3 regions of the Vibrio sp. QJM3NY_27 genome follow, and region 2 is predicted to be linked to each of the others. Evidence: predicted binding sites of a transcription regulator. Region 2 holds the regulator's gene; each other region holds the start of a gene.
The links. Region 2 encodes CRP, which controls carbon source genes, mostly activating them, when cyclic AMP is high. Its sites were predicted from a motif close to TGTGANNNNNNTCACA; they were not measured.
Positions count from the first base shown of each region.

Region 1: recB (exodeoxyribonuclease V subunit beta) is a predicted target of CRP. The motif match lies at 6,252-6,267, and genes of this name have one in related genera.
Region 3: pyrG (CTP synthase) is a predicted target of CRP. The motif match lies at 4,819-4,834, and genes of this name have one in related genera.

Region 1 is NZ_CM173511.1:751,026-758,977, reverse strand. Features, by position in the region: gene AC3CIA_RS03365 (hypothetical protein) at 1-174, shown strand, start outside; gene recD (exodeoxyribonuclease V subunit alpha) at 256-2,481, opposite strand; gene recB (exodeoxyribonuclease V subunit beta) at 2,481-6,155, opposite strand; gene recC (exodeoxyribonuclease V subunit gamma) at 6,584-7,952, opposite strand, start outside.
Region 2 is NZ_CM173511.1:3,196,720-3,204,671, forward strand. Features, by position in the region: gene kefB (glutathione-regulated potassium-efflux system protein KefB) at 1-287, opposite strand, end outside; gene kefG (glutathione-regulated potassium-efflux system ancillary protein KefG) at 274-858, opposite strand; gene AC3CIA_RS14415 (ABC transporter ATP-binding protein) at 1,033-2,955, shown strand; gene AC3CIA_RS14420 (TIGR02444 family protein) at 2,952-3,422, shown strand; gene AC3CIA_RS14425 (hydrolase) at 3,699-4,691, shown strand; gene AC3CIA_RS14430 (YheU family protein) at 4,791-5,003, shown strand; gene AC3CIA_RS14435 (phosphoribulokinase) at 5,081-5,950, shown strand; gene crp (cAMP-activated global transcriptional regulator CRP) at 6,190-6,822, shown strand; gene AC3CIA_RS14445 (DUF1338 domain-containing protein) at 7,007-7,798, opposite strand.
Region 3 is NZ_CM173511.1:3,011,032-3,018,983, forward strand. Features, by position in the region: gene ispF (2-C-methyl-D-erythritol 2,4-cyclodiphosphate synthase) at 1-323, opposite strand, end outside; gene ispD (2-C-methyl-D-erythritol 4-phosphate cytidylyltransferase) at 326-1,027, opposite strand; gene ftsB (cell division protein FtsB) at 1,027-1,308, opposite strand; gene eno (phosphopyruvate hydratase) at 1,714-3,012, opposite strand; gene pyrG (CTP synthase) at 3,094-4,734, opposite strand; gene mazG (nucleoside triphosphate pyrophosphohydrolase) at 4,867-5,682, opposite strand; gene relA (GTP diphosphokinase) at 5,921-7,952, opposite strand, start outside.

The DNA.
Region 1 (7,952 bases), 1.1 Mb from region 2:
AACTCGCTGCAAAGTTTTTGGGATATGGCTGATAACCAATTCTTAGAAGGGCTAGACGTACACTGCGTATTCCCTGTTAGCGAGAATCTAAAAGAGTTTATTTTGAATTGCCAAGCAAAGTACAAGATAAACCATATATCGTTTACTCGAGCGTTTTTAAGCAAAGAGTCTTAATAACGTTCAAAGCAACCAGGGATGGTTGCTTTGTGTTTATCTAGCTCTAAGTTCAAGCCCTTTTCTAGCGGCCATTAACGACTAATTCGTTAAGCGACTGCCTAAACCACTCACTCGCTCTGTTTTCACCTTAATCCCACGCTTCAACACATTTGTGTCGCTGAACATCATCAGTCGTTTCTTAGCACGCGTAATCCCTGTATAGATAAGCTCGCGCGTTAAAATGGGGCTGAAATCTGGCGGTAAGATCATTAAGGTCAAATCAAATTCACTGCCTTGAGATTTGTGTATCGTCATCGCATAAGCGGTCTCATGATCGGGGACTCGGCTTGGAAGCACGGCTTTCACACTGCCATCGGGCAACTCAAAATACACCTTCAGTCTAGGTGTGGAATTCGCACTATTTGACTCTAAAGTCGTTGAATCGGCTTCGAGCATACAGATACCAATATCACCATTGTACAAACCTAAACCATGATCATTACGCGTCACCATGACTGGTCGCCCGTGATACCACAATTCATCGTTGTGCGGATTCACCAAACGTCTTGCGGCAAGCGCCCTTTCGATTCTGTGGTTGAGGCCTTTAACACCAAAATCCCCTTCACGAATAGAACACAATAGTCGACATTGACTGAACAAATCGAGCACCGACTTCGCTCGCGCTTCTTGGGTTTCTAGCTCTTCCAACGGCACATTCATTCGGTTGAGATACGCACCATACTCATTAACCAAGGTACGCAGCATCAAATTATAGCTGTCACTCGACAGGGGATGATTTTCGATATCGCCAAATCCTTTAGCAAAGACTTGATCCACCTGACTCGCAGAACCATTATTGATTGCTTTAGCCAGTTGGCCGATACCTGAACGCGCGTCGAAGCGGTAACTCTTCTGCAGCATACACAAACTATCTGCAATCGCAGGCGGATTCACCGCTCCAGCTTTGTCTTGTCTTGGTTTAGCTATCGCATCAAAGCCTGTCATCTCCGCAATCAAATTGCCTTGCGCTGAACTATACCCGACAGAGTTGAATGAACAGATATCACCGAGCACAGCACCTGCCTCTACTGAAGCGAGTTGGTCTTTATCACCCAATAAGATGAGCCTTGCGTGCTCAGGAAGCGCATCCACCAGCTTATACATCATAGATAGATCGACCATCGATGCCTCATCCACCACCAAGATATCAAGGTGAAGTGGATTACGTCGGTTATGTCTAAATTCCGCTCGATTAGGAATCGCGCCGAGTAACCTATGTAAAGTACTGGATTCAGTCGGTATGTTGGCCTTTACTTCAGGCGCTAAAGGCAATTGCTCAATCGCTTTACCAATTGACTCAGTTAAGCGTGCCGCCGCTTTACCTGTCGGAGCCACCAGCTTGATCGTCGGTGTTTTACCTTGGCTTAGTGATTGCTCAACCATCGCCGATAGTAATTTGGTTACCGTAGTGGTTTTACCCGTGCCCGGCCCACCAGAAATCACCGCGAAACGACGACTTAACGCCACCGCTGCCGCGACCTTTTGCCAGTTCAAACATGCAGATAACGGCACCAAACCGTCTAGAACATCTAAGTCCGTTACCTGCTTAGCTTGGACAATCGCTTGGTCGATTGCACCCCAATTCAGAGATTGCTCATCGACGATATCAAGATGATCACACACCAGCTGTTGGCGTAATACCTGAGACGTTTGTTGGTTTGCTTCAGCCTTGGCTAAGGCATTAAACAGAAAATGGTAACTGCGTGCGAATAACTGATTCAACGTTTCGGTTAGCGCTTTTTTCTGTTCAATATTGAACTCTACCGGCTTACTTAAACGGTTTAAGGTGTCAGCCAGCACAACTTCGTAGTTCCAATAACGCTGTAAGTAGACACGCTGCCCATCAAACATCAGCGGCTTAACACAGTCATTGGTTGTACCTACTAGGTTTGACGATTGAAGTACCGCCACCCAATCAATCCCCAACAATTTTAGGTTCAGTTGCAGCGCCGTTTCACCATACAAACCGAGTAACTGAGCTAGATCTGTCGTTAGTTCAGGGCCTGCCGTTTGAGCTTGTATAAGCTGAGTACAAATATGCCCCTTGCCTAATTCATGGCTCACGACCCCAGCAAGAAAGCCAATCTCTTGAGAATGACTCGTCGCTTGCTGCGCAATAAAACGGGCAAATTGATAATCCAATTGGCGAATCGAACCCTTATCCGCGAGGAACTTTAATACATCCATGAGCTGTTCAGGGATAAGTGAAACTGGCTTAACTGAGCTCGCTGTTTCTATGCTGGTATTAATGGTCGTTGTTGTCATTATAGAAGCCCCATCTGTCCAGTTTCATCGTCATTCAATTGTGCTGAACGTCTGTCTATCACTTTACCGTCAATCAATTGATCCATTTCATCGAGCAAAGCCAAGGTTGGTTTAGCCGAGAAAATACCTTGTTGAGATTGGCCGTCCATTCCTCTTAAAAACAAGTAATAAACCCCACCGAAATGTTGTTCATAACTATAATTTGCAACACGGCTGCGTAAGAAGCGATGCAATGCCAACGCATAGATTTGATATTGCAGATCGTAGCGGTGGTCGGCCATCGCCGATTTCAATGCTTCACCATGGTAGACGGCAACGTCATCACCTAGATGGTTCGATTTCCAGTCGAGTACATAGTATTTACCTTGATGCTCAAACACCAAATCGATGAAGCCTTTCAGCATGCCTTGTACAGTTTGAAAACCTAGGTCACCCGCTTTTGCCGACAATGGATCGTGATACTGGATGGTTTGATTAAGTTCAGAGGATGCTAATACTTCGATCGGCAACAAGAATTCCATCTCAACCAGTCGTTGAGTTGAGTCTTTCTCACTCAGCTTTAGATTTTTGCCATCTAATGCGGTGTTAAGCACCGTATCGACAAGCTGTTGAAGTACGGGTAACCATTCGAGTTCGTATTGCTCTGACTCTAACAAGTGAGTGATTACTTGCGTGTTATGGTCACTGGTTGCAGGCTCTGTAAATTCAACATCCTCAAACAAGGTATGTAAGAAGGTACCTGGGCGAGCACCGCGAGGGAACGTGAATATAGAACGTTCCGGTTCAATAAGTTCCGACTCATCTTGCTCATCGGCTGAATCAATATCGAAGCCAGACACCTCAATCGTAGCGTCATGGCTTGCTCCATGACTGCCTTGTTTTACAAGCCCCGAGTAACTGGTGATTCGCCAAGCTCGGTCAATTGAAGCCTTCAGTTCACTAGCATGTAAGTCTTCACTCACTTGTTCTGTTTGTACAAAAACGTGCTCATGAGCAGTCGGAGTTTCAGACAGTAATACGCTTGAATTCTTACCCTCAATCGCTGACAAAGCTTGATTCAACTCGGCAATGCCTTGTTCTTGTCCGTTTTGAACCAAGTAGCCCATGGCACTCAAATGAACACCTGTCGGCTCTTTGGTTGAGCGCCCTTTACGTAAAGGAGCCATACCAATAAAACAGCCATAAACCGCACGGGTGAGAGCTACGTAAATCAAACGTAGATCTTCTGCCAATCGTTCTTTATCCGCTTGTGCTAAAGCACTATCACTGCCCGTAATATCAAGCACTGTGGTATCTGATTCATGGTCGTAGAATTTGCCTTCGCTCGCTTCACGATAGCTTGCAACGAACGGCAAAAATACTAGGTCATATTCCAAACCTTTCGACTTATGAATGGTAACGATTTGAACCAAGTTTCTCTCTGATTCAAGGCGTTGAATGTCGTCTTCACTGCCACCTAAACCATTTTGAGCATCGGAAATCGCTTCTGCCAACCAACGCAGCAAGCCATAGTCGCTGTCGAGCTCCTGCCTTGCTTGTTGCAGCAGTTCGCCAATGTGCATCAAATCAGTGAGTGAGCGCTCACCATTTTCTTCTTCCAGTAAGCGTTCCGCGAGGTGTCGTTTGCTGATCACGCTGCGTAACATTGGCAACACGCCACGTTGCAGCCACAACTTACGGTATTCTCGGAATTCGTTAACGACGTTTTCCCAAACCACTTCATCGTTGTTGAGTTCATCCAATGAGGCCGCATCCAGAGCAAACAATTCCGACGCTAAACTGGCGCGCAACGCACGGTCATTTTCCGGTGTCAGCACCGCCTGTAATAGGCGCTGAATATCTTGCGCGACCAAGCTGGTGAACACGCTATCTCGGTTGGACAAGTACACGCTCGCGATACCTTGTTCAGACAACGCGTTCTTGATCAGACGACCTTCACTACCAGTTCGAACCAAGACAGCAATATCACCTGCATTCACGGCATGTTGTTTTTTACCGTTATCAAAATAGGCTTGCTGGTTTTGAGAAGCGGTCAGAATGGTTTGAATTTGACTCGCCGTCGCCTCAGCCATTGCCTTGTGATATTCGCCTTTCGGTAAGGGCTTATCTTCTGCATCCTGCAGCCAAAAGGTAAGCGCGTGCTGAGTTTGACCATTCATCACCCATTGGCGTTTGTCAGCCGATGGGCTCGCTGCTACGGGCAAAAATGGAATGTCTTGGTCGTAGATAAACGGGCTATCCGAATTCATAAACACTTGGTTTACCGCGCTGACCATATCAGCACTCGAACGCCAGTTAGTGCCTAACGTATAGTGAGCACTAACTTGGTTTCTTGCCTTAATGTAGGTAAAGATATCCGCGCCACGGAAGCCATAGATAGCCTGCTTCGGGTCGCCGATCATAAACAGGCCGCATTGCGGGTTATCTAGGTAGATTCGGCTAAAAATACTGTACTGCAGCGGATCGGTATCTTGGAATTCATCGATCATCGCCACCGGGTAGAGCGTGCGAATTCTTTCCACCAGCAATGACTGTTCATCAACGTCAATCGACGCAGATAACTGAGTCAACAAGTCATCAAACGATAGCCACTGCTTCTGCTGTTTAGCCTTAGCCAACATAGTTCGACAATGAGTAATCGCATGTGCCAACAATGGGGCTTTTAGATCTGCTGGAGAATTTAAGAAGTCCTCAATCGCTTCGAAAACTACGTGCTGAGGTGCAGTACCCTTCGGCGTTTTTTCAATTAGAGTGGCTTGAGAGAACTTCTCTAGTTTATCTGGGAACTGGTAATCATGAGTGTCGCTTTGCGCCCATGTTGTGACGACTTCTAACCATGTCGGTAGAGACTTCTTGGTGTAGCTGCGCTTATTCACATCCGATCCTGAAATCAAAGCAAAAAAGTCCGCTTCGGATTCACACCACAACGCTTTAAGCTGCTTCACTTTGTCTAGGTTCTGATTGTGCAGAGTTTGCAGGTCGCCCGACATCGCATCTACCGTCAACTTCAGCGGAGAGCCCGTCAGGTAGCGATTTACGTCAGCTAATAGCGAAGCGGGAGAACCCCAGATATTACGAACCTCACCAGCTAATTGAATCGGCAGCGGGTAGAACTGTTTACGCCAATAGTCGGCAACCACTTGTGCTTTTAGGTGGCTTTCATCGGTCACAAATTCATTATCAAAGCGGCTTCCAGACTCGAAGGCATTTTGAGTCAACATTCGCTGACAGAAACCGTGAATGGTGTAGACCGCTGCTTCATCCATTTGTCTTTCAGCGTTAAGCAAAGTTTTTGCCGCGCCAGCATGATCATCGATAGCTTGTAACAAAGGCGCAATCACTGGGTCGTCACTTTGCCCGCGAGCAAACGCGATACGTGCATCATGGATTCGAGCACGGATACGATCTCGTAACTCAGCGGTAGCCGCTTCAGTAAAGGTCACCACCAAGATTTGGTCTACGGTCAGCGGCTCATGGTGTCGAGTAGCTTCCGTCAGATCGCCTTGCGGCGCAGCAGTGCCGTGCCCGAGCAGTAAGCGCAAATACAAGCCAGCAATAGTAAATGTTTTACCCGTACCCGCTGATGCTTCAATTAAACGCGCGCCATGAAGTGGAAACGTCATGGTATCAAGTGTTTGTGGAGCGATTACCTGAGCACTGCTTGTGGTCGTCATGCCTTACTGCCTTCTGATAAATGTGTTGTTACAAATGTGACCTAGCGTGGAAAACGTCATTCAATTTACGTCCTACGCTGATTTGTTAATAGTTAGTGCGATCTCTCTCACGGATCAATTCAGATCGCCTCGCTACTATGCGCCCACGAGTTCAGGAGCCCGATTCGAGTTTTATACTCATGCGTTACTTTGAACCACAGAATAATGGTCCCTCTGACCTGTGGCCGTACAGCGAACGCCCTACACTAATAATGATTTACTGGCGGCCACTTTATTTCCTGTACCTTGATTCCTCATAAACGACTTCCTCTCGTCATTTTATAAGCCCTGCACACCAAGTTTACATCTAACTCTTTATTTCCCATGCTTTTATTCAAACGCATCTCTTTGATAAACATATTGTTGGTGATCTTGCTGATCACTGCCGATTATTCCTGATCTTCAAGATCGGCAGCGGCGAGTCTTGCGGCCTGCAGCACAAGCGTTGAATACATTCGCGACTCAGCAGCCAGAGCATCATCCCACTTAGACCAAATACGTGAGATGTAGGTATCTCGACCCTCGCCAGTAAAGGCGAAGCTGTCATTAAAGGTATCAGCCATTTTCTTTAGGGACTTTTCTTCGTCATCAACCCATTTACCGCGGCTAAAGCCCGCTTCAACACCAGCTAACGAGGTTTTCGGGAGGTAAGGTAATGGCGTTGTCATACCTTGATAAAACAGTCGTATTAATTCAGCCAGTAAACTCTTCGCCTGTTGCACATCGCCAATAGGCTGTAGTGTTTGGTGAACCACGCCCTCTTTTCTGTCATAGCCAATAATATGAGTCGTTTTTCCGTGCCCCATAACAGCGCAAGATAGATGATCAATCCACGCAGCCAAGTAATCTTGAGAGCGTATTTTGCCGCTACGGAAACGCACTAGACCTGATTGGTAGTTTTGAGTTAACCACCCCATCAAACGAACAGGTTTGCCTTCGCCTAACACGTCAAACTCGATATTCACTTCGAGATCTTGCTGCGGCGAACCGCTCACAAATCGAATCTCTTTGGCTAAGTCTTCCGCTTGAACACGGTTAGTTTCAAATTCGATATCACCAAAAGCGCCGACCGGTAATCGGCCCTGTGCTTTTTGCTCAGAGACAAACAATCGAACCGCTTCGTCTGCGCCTTCAGGGTGGTCCAACAACACTTGCAGCAAAGCATCCTTAAGTTGGAAACTCTCTAAACCATTAAGTACGAACGGTTCATCATCTTCCATCACAGGAAGTGGCGGTTCAAACACCACTTTTAGACGGCGATTAAAGAAGTACTGTACTGGTAAACGCCAGAAACGTTGCAGTTCAACCAGATCCAACTCCAACGGGTACGTTGCACCGAACAAATAGTCATCCAATGCACGATTGAATTCACCACTGCGTTCACCGGAACGGTTAGCCGCAGGAAGCCATTCTTTGGCGTAACTCAGCACATGGTTTGCATCACCTTGAGTAAAGGCTGCAGGGCTGAACGGTGTCATGGTGTGTTCAAAGCTGATCGCTTGAGTCAGGTTGATGCCTGAATCATCACTTGGTAGCGCTTGGTCTTCGCTTAAACAGTAGTTCTGTTGGCAGTACTCTATCAGCTCTGAAACGAGCACCGATGGCACTCGCTCAGTATTATCTTGAATCGAACGGCCGACATAGCTGATGTACAAGCATTCTTGCGCTGACAGCATCGCCTCTAAGAAAAGATAGCGGTCATCATCACGACGAGAGCGATCGCCTGGACGAGCTAGACTCTTTTTGCCTACGCCATTC
Region 2 (7,952 bases):
ACTTGCGCACCACCGAGTCCGAGAATAGGCGCCCTCATCTGCCACAGTTTTTTAGGGTTAAGCTCTAAGCCAATCAAGAAAAGCAGCAGCACCACCCCAAATTCGGAGAAGTGTAGAATCGCCTCTACATCACTGATTAAACCAAGCCCCCACGGGCCAATCGCCACGCCAGCTAATAGATAGCCGAGTACTGAACCTAAGCCAGCTCGCTGCGCGATAGGAACCGCAACCACAGCAGCCGCTAAAAATATAACGCTACTTTGTAGAAAATCATTAGTCAGAGCCATCATTCGCTCCTATATCTTGTAGCGGGTCTCGCAGCCAATTTCGATACGCTTCTGCGTGTTGGTAAAGCGTCATATCCGAAACATTTCTCGCCCAGTGTAAAACTAAGGGGGATATCCAGTGCATCTGACACAAAGCAGCGGTTAACTCGAATGGTTGCAAGATCTCTTGTAATGGATATTTATTATAGCCTGCGGCGCCAAACGCCTCTTCTTTACCACCGGTAGTAATAACGCTGCGCCAGTGTTTGCCTTTAAGCGCACTCTGCTCACCGAATGCAAATCCTTTTCCTAACACACGATCAAACCACTCCTTCAATAACGAAGGACAGGAATACATAAACAGAGGATGCTGGAACACAATCACATCGTACTCTAGGAGTAAGTCATGCTCATAAGGCACATCGATAAAGAAGTCTGGGTAGATGGCGTAGAGATCGTGAATTTTGACATGACCGAGCGACTCGACCTTTTTAACCATCATTTGATTAGCAATAGAGGTGTGTGGCTCTGGGTGTGCGTAGATTATTAACACCTTTGGCACGGCTTTGTCTGTCGAGGGAGTAGTACTCATTCCTTTGAAACATTCCTTTGAGGGCTAAACGGTGGCAAGGCCACAAGAATTTAAGCAAAAGTTATTAATATGTTATTGGCATCATAACGCAAATTGCATTGTGATCGACTTTTATCTGGTTTCAGCCTACTATGCAGGCGTCTGTTCACCTCTAATTTCTATGCTATTTCAATTATGATTACTTTCTCTGATATTCAATTGCTCCGCGGTGGTAAGCCACTCCTCGACCAAGCATCTGCGACTTTTCATCCTGGCGACAAGATCGGTTTGGTTGGTAAAAACGGCTGTGGTAAATCTACGCTGTTCGCCCTAATCAAGGATGAACTGTCTATTGATGCAGGCTCGTTCAGTAAACCAGCTCATTGGGAAATGGCTTGGGTTGCTCAAGAAACACCAGCATTAGAAAGAACAGCCATTGAATACGTGATTGATGGCGACCGTGAATACCGTGGCCTTGAAGATCAACTAGAGAAAGCGGAACAAGCCGACAACGGCACATTAGTCGCAGAGATCCACGGCAAGGTTGAAACCATTGGTGGTTACAGCATCAAAGCACGTGCTGCCGAGTTATTGGATGGCCTAGGCTTTCGCCAAGAGCAAATGACATGGAACCTAACCCAGTTCTCGGGTGGTTGGCGTATGCGTTTGAACTTAGCGCAAGCCCTTCTATGTCGCAGTGACTTACTGCTACTCGATGAGCCTACCAACCACTTGGATTTAGACGCAGTAATGTGGCTAGAGCGTTGGTTACAAAACTACCCAGGCACACTGGTTCTTATCTCGCACGATAGAGACTTCTTAGATCCTATCGTCAACCGCATCGTGCATGTTGAAAACCAGCAGCTCAATGAATACACCGGTAACTACTCATCGTTTGAAACTCAACGAGCACAAAAGTTAATCCTGCAGCAGGCAATGTTCCAAAAGCAGCAGAAACAAATGTCTCACATGCAGAGCTACATTGACCGTTTCCGCTACAAAGCATCAAAGGCTCGCCAAGCGCAAAGCCGTATTAAAGCACTAGAGAAAATGGAACAAGTGCTGCCCGCTCAGTTTGATAATCCATTCAGCTTTGAGTTTAGAGAGCCAGACGCGCTACCAAATCCAATCATGATGATGGATGAAGTATCAGCGGGCTATGATGACAATCTGATTCTAGAGAAGATTCGCCTTAATCTAGTACCCGGCAGCCGAATTGGTCTGCTTGGTCGAAATGGTGCTGGTAAATCAACGCTAATCAAGCTGCTTTCAGGTGAACTGAAACAGCAAGGCGGTGAGCTGAGCTATTCGCAAGGCGTTAAGATGGGTTACTTCGCTCAGCATCAATTGGAGACGTTGCACCCAGAAGAAACGCCACTTCAGCACATGATGCAAATTGCGCCGAAACACACCGAGCAACAACTGCGTGACTACCTAGGTAGCTTTGGCTTCCAAGGTGAAAAAGCACTCGACAAGGTGGCGCCATTCTCGGGTGGTGAAAAAGCGCGTTTAGTATTAGCGCTACTGGTATGGCAAAAGCCGAACCTGTTGTTACTCGATGAACCAACCAACCACTTGGATCTCGACATGCGTCAGGCGTTGACCTTCGCCCTACAAACGTTTGAAGGCGCGATGGTTATCGTATCGCACGACCGCTACCTACTTCGTGCGACTACTGATGATTTATACCTTGTGCACGACCGTCAGGTGGCACCGTTTGATGGTGACTTAAGCGATTACTACAAGTGGCTAACCGAACAGCAGAAAGTTGAGCGCAAAGAAGCACAAGCATTGGCACCAGCAAAAGACGGAGCCAACAGTGCAGCAGCGAAAAAAGAGCAGAAACGTAAAGAAGCCGAGTTCCGTAAACTGACGGCACCACTTCGTAAAAAGCTGACTCAATTTGAAAAGCAGATGGATAAGTTAACGCTATCTCTCGAAGAAGCTGAGCAAGAATTATCCGACACTTCACTGTATGAAGCTGAAAATAAGGCTAAACTGAATAAAGTACTCGCTCTCCAAGCGAGCAGTAAGTCACAGCTAGAAGAAGTTGAAATGGATTGGATGTCCACTCAAGAAGAGCTTGAGCAGATGGAACAGGATATGGATAGCTTATGAGCCCAGAGCACGCACCAATATCACTAACACTGGAACGACTATGGCAATTTAGCCTTCAGTATTACAGTGTGCGCGGTGTAAAGGATGCGTGCCTAGCTTTGCAAAACCAGTTCCACGGCAACGTCAATCTACTGCTGCTTCTCAAATGGCTCGATGAGCAGCAATTGTCTTTTGCCGAAGAAGAGTGGCACAAGGTACAACAGTGCTTAAGCCGCTCTGAAACCCTGCTTCATAGCTATCGAGAGCTGCGTAAGCACCTCAAACCTCAAGTCGTCGATTCCCTCTACCGTGAAGCTCTCCAATTTGAACTGCAGTTAGAGAAGCAACAGCAATCTGATCTCGTCGACTGCATTAATTCTCTTCAGCTTACGGCTAACCAGCAATCACCACTCGCTTTTCAATACTGTCGTTTATTAGGGGCAGAAAACCTCTACGACGCTTTTTCTGAACCAGCACCCCAACCCTAACGCGTTTCCTTTCTCTAATCTTCAATCAAGATCCAAGCTTACCTTGGTAGTATCGCTCTTCGTTTTCACACGGGAGTGGCGCGCATGACTGGCAATATGTTTGAAGCTCAATCTCGACAATATTCAACCAGTTACCTACATCCTATTTTTGTAACCCGTATCAGTGAAACCCTTGCGCTTATACCGAGAATCAACCAAGCTCAAATAAAAACGTGGGCGTTTCGCTAAAAGCTCAACACTTTATCAAAGCCCATAAAAGAAGCATGGACTGTTTTTATGACAATATTTACCGCAGCCGCTGGTTTATCTAATCCGCACTTACAAACCTTAGTGCCACGATTTATTAGAAAGCAGGCATTGTTTGACCCTCAATGGCAAACCTTAGAAACACCCGACGGTGACTTTCTCGATCTTGCTTGGAGCGAATCGCCAGAGGGTGACACCCCAAGTAATGAGGCTCGAAGTAACAAGCCGATATTCGTTCTATTCCATGGCTTAGAGGGAAGCTTTGAAAGCCCTTATGCCAACGGACTGATGAATGCCTTTGCTAAAGATGGCTGGCTATCAGTAATGATGCACTTTAGAGGCTGCAGCGGAAAGCCCAATCGCTTGGCTCGCGCTTACCATTCAGGTGAAGTCGAAGATGCGCGCTTTTTCCTAAGACATCTACACGCCCAGTTTCCCAATAACCCTAAGGTAGCGGTTGGTATCTCTTTGGGCGGTAACATGCTGGCGAACTATTTGGCTGAGTACGCGGACGACCCATTGCTGTCGGCGGCGACGATTGTCTCTGCACCTTTTGATCTGGCTTGTTGCTCTAGTCGTATTGAGCGAGGTTTCTCTAAGCTCTATAAAAAGTACCTGCTCAACTCTCTCAAATCGAATGCCTTGAAAAAGATTAAGCTGTTGCAAGAAAAGCTCGATATCACCGCCGAAACCATTAAGAAGATAGACAAGCTGTATGAGTTTGATGAACGGATTACTGCGCCTCTGCACGGGTTCAAGAATGCTCAGGACTACTATGCTCAGTGCTCAGCGCTTCCAAAACTTAATAAGATTAAACTACCGACTCAGATCATCCATGCCAAAGACGATCCGTTTATGACAGACGACGTAATTCCAAAGTTCGTGTTGCCTGACAACATCGACTATCGCCTGTTTCAAAAAGGCGGCCATGTGGGGTTCATTACCGGTAGCACGCTCAAACCAAGGTTTTGGTTAGAAGAAGCGTTGCCTGCTTACTATGAAAGTATCCAAGATTCGGCATAATGACCGAGCCTTTTTTAAGGACTGAGTAGTAGACGTCACTAGACACAGTAATCAACACATCAATAAACCTATTTATGAACATAAAAGAGAGAAGTATTTATGATCATCCCATGGCAAGACATTGCGCCAGAAACACTGGAAAACCTCATTAAAGAATTCGTGCTGCGTGAAGGCACAGACTACGGCGACGTAGAGGTTTCACTGCAAAACAAGATTGATCAAGTGAAACATCAATTAGCCTCAAAGGAAGTCAGCATCGTGTTTTCTGAGCTGCATGAAACCGTTGATATTCAAGTCACAAAACGCTTCTAAGCTGCGCTCATAAAGGAGCCGTGTTATAGTGGTAAACGATTGCTAACAAGTAAGTTACTCAAAAGACAAGGGTTGTCATGTCCGCTAAACATCCAATTATTGCGGTGACGGGTTCATCAGGAGCCGGCACCACCACCACCTCAGAAGCCTTCCGAAAAATGTTCAATATGATGGACGTGAAGGCCGCTTGGGTTGAAGGGGATAGTTTCCATCGCTTCACTCGACCAGAGATGGATGTCGAGATCCGTAAGGCTCGCGAGCAAGGTAAGCACATCAGCTACTTTGGTCCACAAGCCAACGATTTTGGCGCATTAGAAGAGTTCTTCCGTCAATACGGTAATGAAGGCACGGGTAAAGTCCGTAGTTACCTACATACCTTCGATGAAGCCGTGCCTTACAATCAAATGCCAGGCACCTTTACGCCATGGCAAGAGATCCCAGAAAATTCCGATGTGATGTTCTACGAAGGTCTTCATGGTGGCGTGGTAGATGGCGACATCAATGTCTCACAGCACGTCGACTTGCTGATCGGTATGGTGCCAATCGTCAACCTTGAGTGGATCCAAAAATTCGTTCGTGACACACGCGATCGTGGGCACTCACGCGAAGCAGTAATGGATTCCATTGTTCGCTCAATGGATGATTACCTTAATTACATCACCCCACAATTTTCGCGTACTCACATCAACTTTCAGCGTGTTCCAACCGTAGATACATCGAATCCACTGAACGCTAAAGGGATTCCAAGTTTAGACGAAAGCTTCGTGGTTATACGTTTGCGTGGCATCAAAAACGTCGATTTCCCCTACCTTCTAGCTATGATAGATGGCTCATTTATGTCACGCCACAACACGCTTGTGGTGCCAGGCGGCAAGATGAGTTTTGCTATGGAGCTCATTGTAAGGCCCATCCTACAACAGCTCATCGAAACCGGAAAAATAGGTTAACAAGACACCATTCTGGTTGATTACTTTTCATACCGTGATCATGTGCACAATTTTGCGTAAAAAATCGTAGCTTGGTCACGATTAAAATCAAGAAATAGTACCTGAAAAAGGATACTATTCTTAAACGAAACACAAGATAGCTTGCAGCGCTCAACGAGTGCTCTTATCCTACAAGTCAATCCAGGCTTAGCTAAAATACGGAAAGCGGCAAGCATACCCTGCAGAGGAAGTAAGATATTATGGTTCTAGGTAAACCCCAAACCGATCCAACATTAGAGTGGTTCCTTTCACACTGTCATATTCATAAGTACCCTTCAAAAAGTACTTTGATTCATGCTGGTGAAAAGGCAGAAACCTTGTACTACATCGTTAAAGGTTCTGTGGCAGTTCTTATCAAAGACGAAGAAGGTAAGGAAATGATTCTTTCTTACCTAAACCAAGGTGACTTCATTGGTGAACTTGGCCTCTTCGAAGAAGACCAAGAGCGTACTGCATGGGTTCGTGCAAAATCTCCTTGTGAAGTAGCTGAAATTTCTTTCAAGAAATTCCGTCAACTTATCCAAGTGAACCCAGATATCCTAATGCGCCTTTCAGCGCAAATGGCAAACCGTCTACAAGTAACTAGCCAAAAGGTTGGTGACTTAGCGTTCCTTGACGTAACAGGTCGTATCGCTCAAACGCTACTTAACCTAGCGAAACAGCCAGATGCAATGACTCACCCTGACGGCATGCAAATCAAGATCACTCGTCAAGAGATTGGCCAGATTGTTGGTTGTTCTCGTGAGACAGTAGGTCGTATCTTGAAGATGCTAGAAGAGCAGAACCTAATTTCTGCACACGGTAAAACTATCGTGGTATACGGCACTCGTTAATCTCGATTAACTGAGCCAAAAATTTGAAAGCCACCAAATGCAAATTTGGTGGCTTTTTTGTTTTCTAAAGATCTAGAGAGCAGATGCGAGATGCGAATGGAGCACCTCCCGCGTCCAAGCGCAAACACTCTCAAAGCGAAGCGTACCCGCATCTTTAGGGTAAAGCCCGTGCTCGTATCTTTCTTTAACCGTTGGTGCTCTCAAAGATCTTGTCAGCCGATGCTGCAACAAATCCTGTATAAATCTCACCATTCGCCATCGCATAACGCTTAGCGAACTCGTAGAAGCCACCAGGAATCACCTCATTGCCTTCAACAAATGAAACTGGCACTTTGTCTGCCATTGTAGATGATTGCTCTAATAAGACCTCTGGAGAGCCTTTAACCTGACCGCCAGATGCATTGATAGTGAAACCTGAATCACTCAAATAGTCATTCACAGTCTGTACTTCATCGAACTCATTAAGCTGGTTCACACTCACCGTAAAGTGGTTGGCACCGTAACCATGAGCCGCTAGCCAAGACGCGTATTCACTCTCTTTTGCTAGCACTTGGAAATCCGCGAAACTCAGATCCCAAAGGCGACCACCAAACAAGAACTCATGGCCTTGAAGCTTGCTTACGTCCACTTGCTCAACCAACTTAGCAACGATCTGTTGTAAGTCACTTGAACACTCTTCTACCTTCAACTCACTAATGAACACTTTCGGTTGGTTTGGGTCTGGGTGCTCATAGTGCTTAGCCACTAGTTTCTTGCTTTCAAACAAGTAATCGCCACACGCTTTATAACCTAGCTCAAGAAAAGGCTTGGCCAGTGTTTCAATGCCCAGCGGTGCAACATTGAAAGTACGCAGTGCAATATGATCATTAATCAGGGCTTCGTCTTCTTTAAGCAGATGATGAACTTTCTCAGCCGATGGGCAAAGCCTGTGAATGTAATCGTCCCATAGTGATTTAAAGAGTAGATCGGGCGTCATGGTGACTCCTTGTCAGAGGTTCTAGCAAGCTAGTAATTTGGATTAGAGAGGGAGAGGCTGGACACAGGGTCAGCAGCCATCAGCCTGTGACATACTTGTTCTATTATTATCTACCGCCCAATCTAGGTGTCGGACGTGATGGAAAAAGGAAGCG
Region 3 (7,952 bases), 190 kb from region 2:
GGAGCCATCTTTGGAGCTTGCGCCATGATAGTAATATCCGCATTACCAATCACATAACCTTGCTCTTTTACTCGACGGTAAACATCTTTAAGTAATTCGCGGCTATCTGCGCCTTTCCATTCATCATCCGTATCAGGGAAATGACGACCAATATCACCCGCTGCAATTGAACCCAGTAAAGCATCGCATAATGCGTGCAGGGCAACATCACCGTCTGAGTGTGCGATAAGACCCTGCTCATAAGGGACACTCACGCCACCAATAATTACCGGGCCTTCACCACCAAATTTGTGTACATCAAAGCCATGGCCAATACGAATCATCATTATTCCTTATTCTGACTTAAATAGAACTCAGCCAAAGCCAAATCTTCAGGCTGAGTAATCTTAAAATTATCTGAACGCCCAGCAATCAGTGCTGGTGATAAACCTTTCCACTCAAACGCAGACGCTTCATCGGTAATTGAAACACCTTGTTGCAAGGCTTCACTCAATACTTTCCGTAAAGGCTTAGATCGGAACATCTGAGGGGTAAGCGCATGCCAGAGATCGACGCGATCGACCGTGTGTTCAATTTGTCCTTGAGCACCGCGTTTCATTGTATCGCGAACAGGCGCCGCTAAAATCGCGCCAACATCATGGGTCATAGCACCAGAGATCAGTTTGTCGATATCACTCAATTGGATACAAGGCCTAGCGGCATCATGCACCATCACCCAATCACTGAGTTGCTGTTGGGCAATATAGTCCAAAGCAGAAAGCACCGAGTCGGCTCGTTCCGTCCCGCCGGACACTCTGATCACCTGTGGATTAAGGTTAAGCGGTAATTCAGGGTAATAAGGATCATCATCACTGACCGCTACCACGATTTTAGACACCTGAGGGTGAGACAACAGTTTCTCAACGGTGTGCTCTAAAATCGTTTTACCGTGAATTTGAAGATATTGCTTGGGACGGTCGGCCTTCATTCGGCTGCCAACGCCCGCAGCGGGTACCACTGCAATAACGCTTTGAAGTTGGTTCGACATTAATGAGATTCCTCACCAATAATACGATAAAACGTTTCGCCTTCTTTCACCATTCCAAGCTCATGACGTGCGCGCTCTTCAATCGCGTCTAAGCCTTGGCGTAGATCGTCAATTTCCGCAAACATCTCAGCATTACGAAGATGAAGCTTTTCATTTACTTGCCGCTGAACTTGGATTTCGTTGTTCACACCGTAGTAATCAGAAATACCATTTTTACCGAGCCACAGTGTGTGTTGTAGCCAGCCAAACACTATGAGCAGTACTAAAGCAAAAATTCGCATAACACCTTTCGCCGGTTGAAAAAGAAGGAACTAGAATAAGGCACATATATACCATAATGAGCTTATTGGTGCGAGATATGTGGTGTCAGGGAATCAATAAGTCGGAGAATTATTGTTGTTCGAAACCTGTGATGAGATTCCCTACTCCTTCCTTCGTCAGTCTAGGGAATGACGAACTTTAGATGTAACGAGGAGGAGCTTTAGAACTTAGAGCTTCTTCCCGTCATTTTCTACAGATAAAAAAATGCCCCGCATAAGCGAGGCATTCAAAAGCATTAGTGCATAATTCTAACTAGTTGGTGCTGTAGCAAGACAACAAAGAAGATTCAGCTATGGAGCATAGTTTCCTATGTGACTTAGTGAATCTTCTGCAGTTAACGCAGCTACAGTGCCAAATAGGACGAATTATTGACCTTTAACTTCTTTAAGACCGTTGTAAGGAGCTTTAGAACCTAGAGCTTCTTCGATACGGATAAGTTGGTTGTACTTAGCAACACGGTCAGAACGGCTCATAGAACCAGTTTTGATTTGACCTGCAGCTGTACCTACCGCTAGATCAGCGATAGTTGCATCTTCAGTTTCGCCAGAACGGTGAGAGATTACTGCAGTGTAGCCAGCGTCTTTAGCCATCTTGATAGCAGCTAGAGTCTCTGTTAGAGAACCGATTTGGTTGAACTTGATAAGGATAGAGTTAGCTACGCCTTTCTCGATGCCTTCAGCAAGAATCTTAGTGTTTGTAACGAAAAGATCGTCACCAACGATTTGAAGCTTGTCGCCTAGAAGTTCAGTTTGGTGCTTGAAGCCATCCCAATCTGACTCGTCAAGACCGTCTTCGATAGAAACGATTGGGAAGTTGTTAGCTAGTTCAGCTAGGTAGTGGTTGAACTCTTCAGAAGTGAAAGTTTTACCTTCGCCCTTCATGTTGTAGATGCCAGCTTCTTTGTCGAAGAACTCAGATGCAGCACAGTCCATAGCAAGAGTAACGTCTTTACCTAGTTCGTAACCAGCAGCTGCAACAGCTTCTGCGATAACTTCTAGAGCTTCAGCGTTAGATTTAAGGTTAGGAGCGAAACCACCTTCATCACCAACTGCAGTGCTGTAGCCTTTAGACTTAAGAACTTTAGCTAGGTTGTGGAATACTTCAGCGCCGATACGCAGACCTTCTTTAAGAGTTTTAGCGCCAACTGGTTGGATCATGAACTCTTGGATGTCAACGTTGTTATCAGCGTGCTCGCCACCGTTGATGATGTTCATCATTGGTAGAGGCATAGAGAACTGACCAGCAGTACCGTTTAGCTCAGCAATGTGCTCGTATAGAGGCATGCCTTTAGCAGCAGCAGCAGCTTTTGCGTTAGCTAGAGAAACAGCAAGGATAGCGTTAGCGCCAAACTTAGACTTGTTCTCAGTACCGTCTAGGTCAAGCATAACTTGGTCAACGTCAGCTTGTGCTTTAGCGTCTTTACCAACTAGAGCGTCAGCGATTGGGCCGTTTACAGCTTCAATTGCTTTAAGAACACCTTTACCTAGGAAACGTGATTTGTCGCCGTCACGTAGCTCAAGAGCTTCGCGAGAACCAGTAGATGCGCCAGATGGAGCAGCAGCCATACCTACGAAACCGCCTTCTAGGTGTACTTCAGCTTCTACAGTTGGGTTACCACGTGAATCGATGATTTCACGACCTAGAACTTTAACGATCTTAGACATTGAATGTTTCCTTCTCGTTGAATATATAAATGTCAAATTTAAAGGTAGCAGCACAACTTACGCAGCTACCTGGATTCCTTTTTACTTTTCTAATTCGCCGCGCTGGAATTCGCCAGCCGCTTTAACGAAACCTGCAAACAATGGGTGACCATCGCGAGGTGTTGAAGTGAACTCTGGGTGGAACTGAGCAGCAACGAACCATGGGTGATTCGGGTTCTCAATAACTTCAACCAGTTTCTTGTCCGCAGATAGACCCGATACTTTTAGGCCCGCTTTTTCAATTTGTGGACGAAGATTGTTGTTCACTTCGTAACGGTGACGGTGACGTTCATGGATCGTCGCGCTACCGTATAATTCGTAAGCTTTCGTCCCTTTCGCTAGGTGACAAAGCTGTGAACCAAGACGCATTGTGCCGCCTAGGTCAGATTTTTCAGTACGCTCTTCAACTTTACCTTCGCCGTCAATCCACTCAGTGATTAGGCCAACAACAGGGTATTTAGTTTCTTTGCAGAATTCAGAAGAGTGTGCCCCTTCCATTTTCGCAACGTTACGAGCGTACTCAATAAGAGCAACTTGCATACCTAGACAGATACCTAAGTAAGGTACTTTGTTTTCACGAGCGTATTGTGCAGCAAGGATCTTACCTTCAACACCACGATCGCCAAAGCCACCAGGAACTAGGATTGCATCTAGGCCTTGTAGAATTTCTGTGCCTTTAGACTCAACATCTTGTGAATCTACATATTTAATTGTGACACTTAGGCGGTTTTTCAAGCCTGCGTGTTTCAGCGCTTCATTTACTGATTTGTATGCGTCAGGCAGTTCAATGTACTTACCAACCATACCAATCGTCACTTCACCCGTTGGGTTAGCTTCTTCGTAAATTACTTGTTCCCACTCAGACAGATCAGCTTCTGGTGCATTGATACCGAAACGCGTACATACAAGATCATCAATGCCTTGAGCACGGATTAATTGTGGGATCTTGTAGATTGAATCTACGTCTTTCATAGAGATAACGGCTTTTTCTTGTACATTACAGAAAAGAGCAATTTTCTTACGTTCGTTTGCTGGGATAACACGATCTGAACGACAAACTAGGATGTCAGGTTGAATACCGATAGACAGTAGCTCTTTTACAGAGTGTTGCGTTGGCTTAGTTTTCACTTCACCCGCAGCTGCTAGGTATGGCACTAGAGTAAGGTGCATGAACATTGCGCGTTCACGGCCTAGTTCTACTGCTAACTGACGAATCGCTTCCATGAATGGTAGAGATTCGATATCACCTACAGTACCACCAACTTCAACAAGCGCGATATCGTGGCCTTTAGCGCCAGAGATTACACGTTCTTTGATAGAGTTAGTGATGTGTGGAATAACCTGGATTGTTGCACCTAGGTAGTCACCACGACGTTCATTACGTAGAACGTCAGCATAAACACGACCTGCTGTGAAGTTGTTACGCTTAGTCATCTTGGTGCGAATGAATCGCTCATAGTGACCAAGGTCAAGGTCAGTTTCAGCGCCATCTTCCGTAACGAACACTTCACCGTGCTGAGTCGGGCTCATAGTGCCTGGATCAACGTTGATGTAAGGGTCAAGCTTCATCATAGTCACTTTAAGACCACGAGCTTCTAAAATAGCCGCAAGAGATGCTGCTGCAATACCTTTACCTAGAGAGGATACAACCCCGCCAGTAACAAAAATGTAATTTGTCGTCATGTTTAACCTGAAATTGGTTGAATGAGGGAAATGGATTACTTCTGGACGGGATGAAAATATACCAGAAGCCCCTTATCGCCACAACGTGAAATCTATCACACTGCAATTTTTTATTTTTTGCTTCAAATCAATTCATGATAAAAGCTTTGATGATCTTTTCTCCGCCACTTTGACTTCATCCCACATGGAATCAAGCTGTTGTAGAGAAAAGTCGGTCAAAATTTTATCTTGCTGACGAACTTTTTGTTCCACACCTTTAAAGCGGCGTGAAAATTTCAGATTGGCTTTATTGAGAGCCGTTTCTGGATTTTTACCCAAATGTCGCACTAAATTGACGGTAGCAAACAACAAATCACCCAGTTCTTCTTCAACTAAATCTTCGTTTGGCGTTACTTGAAGTGCTTCTTCTAGCACCTCATCAACTTCCTCTAAAACCTTATCAGCGACGGGACCAATAGAGTCCCAATCAAAGCCAAACTTCGCGACTTGCTTTTGAATCTTTGTAGCACGCGAAAGTGCAGGTAGAGAGTTTGGTATTGAGTCTAGAATACTTTCTTGAGTTTTGCCTGCCTGTGCTTTTTCTTTGGCTTTTTCAGCTTCCCAGTTCGCATTAATTTCTTCATCACTAGCAAACTCTGTATCAGAAAATACGTGTGGATGACGGCGCGTCAGCTTCTCATTGATACCGTCGACCACATCAGAGAACTCAAACAAGCCCTGCTCTTTAGCTAATTGACTGTAGAAGATCACCTGAAACAACAGGTCACCCAACTCTTCTTGTAGGTTTGGCCAATCTTTGTTGTGAATCGCATCCACCACCTCGTAGGTCTCTTCGATAGTATGCGGCACAATTGTTTCAAAATTTTGTTTTAAATCCCAAGGACAGCCACCTTCTGGATCGCGCAGCTTAGTCATAATCTGTTCAAGTTGTTCAATCGGGTGATTCATCGTTTTCTTCCTATTCACTGTCTTTGATTTTTAAATTTATAACGTCTTCTAAAACTAAAAAAGGTGAGTGGCCAAAACCACTCACCTTTGTTGATACTGTCTAATTCTCTAAATTACACATCTTTCACTACGCAGTTGTTACTTTAACAAGGCAACAAGCTTTCACGATTCCTGAGCATAGCTCGCCTATGTGATGGAACAAGAAAGCGCAGTTAAAGTGACTAATGCAACGTGAAAGTTAGCCGAGGCGTTTTACACTCATGACATCTTTGATTTGCTCTACTCGACTTGTCACTCGACTCAGAATCTCAATATTGGTCACTTCCAAATCGAAATCCATCACCGATAGCTGACGTTTATAGTCAATACGGCTCTTCATTGTCGTCACACTGACTTTTTCGTTTAAGAACAGGGATGTTATATCTTTCAACAAGCCGGTACGTTCTAACGCCTCTACACGCAGCGTTAAGATATACGAGCCGACAAAACCATCGCCCCACACAGTATCGATGATACGTTCGGGTGCATGTAGGTTAAGTTCACTTAACTGTTCGCAATCGCTACGGTGCACTGAAATACCGCGACCTTGAGTTATGTAACCTTTGATCACATCACCTGGGATTGGCTGGCAACAACGAGCCAAGTGGGTCATTAGGTTATCGACACCTTCAACGACGACGGCATCCTTTTTCGGACGACTCTGATGAGCGGGCTTATTGTCAGACTCAAGCAACTTTTCGAGCGCTTTTTTATCTTCTTCTTCCGCTGTCGGCTTGTTGACCAAAGCATTGATGTGATTAACGACTTGGTTGATACGCATATCGCCGCTACCAATACCCGCATATAGTTCATCTGGAGTATTGACGTTGAATCGTTTCAGCGCGTATTGCTCGGCATCTTTCAGCGTCGCTCCGACTCTGCCTAATTCGACTTCAAGAATATCTCGTCCGGCTTCAAGGTTTTTCTCACGACTCTGAGCGCGGAACCAGGCGTTAATTTTTGCACGAGCTCGACTTGAGTGAACAAAGCCTGTGGTCGGGTTTAACCAATCACGTGATGGATTCGGTTCTTTTTGAGTGATGATCTCAACTTGATCGCCCATCGCTAGCTTATGAGTAAACGGGACGATTCGACCTGCTACTTTGGCACCGATACAACGGTGTCCAACCATCGAGTGGATGTGGTAAGCAAAATCCAACGGTGTTGCACCCATTGGTAAATCGACCACATCACCACGAGGTGTAAAGGCATAAACACGGTCATCAAAGACTTGGCTACGCACTTCATCCAGCATTTCACCAGAATCCGACATCTCTTCTTGCCAGTCGATAAGCTTACGAAGCCAGGTGATTTTCTCATCGTAGCCACTGCGTACGCCGCTTGAAGCACCTTCTTTGTACTTCCAGTGCGCTGCAACGCCTAATTCAGAGTCTTCATGCATCTGCTTGGTACGGATCTGAATTTCAATGGTCTTGCCTTCAGGGCCAAGAACTACGGTATGAATCGATTGATAACCATTGGGTTTAGGGTTCGCCACATAGTCATCAAATTCACTTGGGAGGTGTTTATATTTGGTGTGAACCACACCTAAACCGGCATAACAGTCTTGCAGTTGGTCTGCGATAATACGCACCGCACGCACGTCAAAAAGCTCATCAAACTCTAAGCCTTTTTTCTGCATTTTACGCCAAATACTGTAGATGTGTTTTGGTCGACCGCTAACTTCAGCATTGATGCTTGAGCGATTCATTTCTGACGTTAAATCGTCAACAAAGTCAGTGATGTATTGTTCGCGCACGATACGGCGCTCAGACAGTTGTTTAGCAATCTGCTTATAGATATCGGGTTGTTGGTAGCGGAAAGCGTAATCTTCAATTTCCCACTTTAGCTGACCAATACCTAAACGGTTTGCTAGAGGTGCATAAATGTTGGCACACTCTTTTGCTGCCGCACGGCGCACAGCATCAGGGGCCTTTTTCACTTCTATGAGATTACAAATTCGCTCTGCTAGTTTGATGACGACGCAGCGGAAGTCATCCACCATTGCAAGCAGCATTCGTCGAACATTATCGACTTGACCCGAGGCAGCACTGCCTTCAAGGGTGACGTTTAGCTGGCCCAAAGCCGCCATTTCTTCCACGCCATCAATCAGCTTTACGGTTTCCTTTCCGTAACTTTCTTCAAACGCTTCACGCTCAAAAACACCGCTTGATACGACAGGGAAAAGTTGCGCTGCCACTAAAGTTGCGCGATCCATAGACAAGGTGACC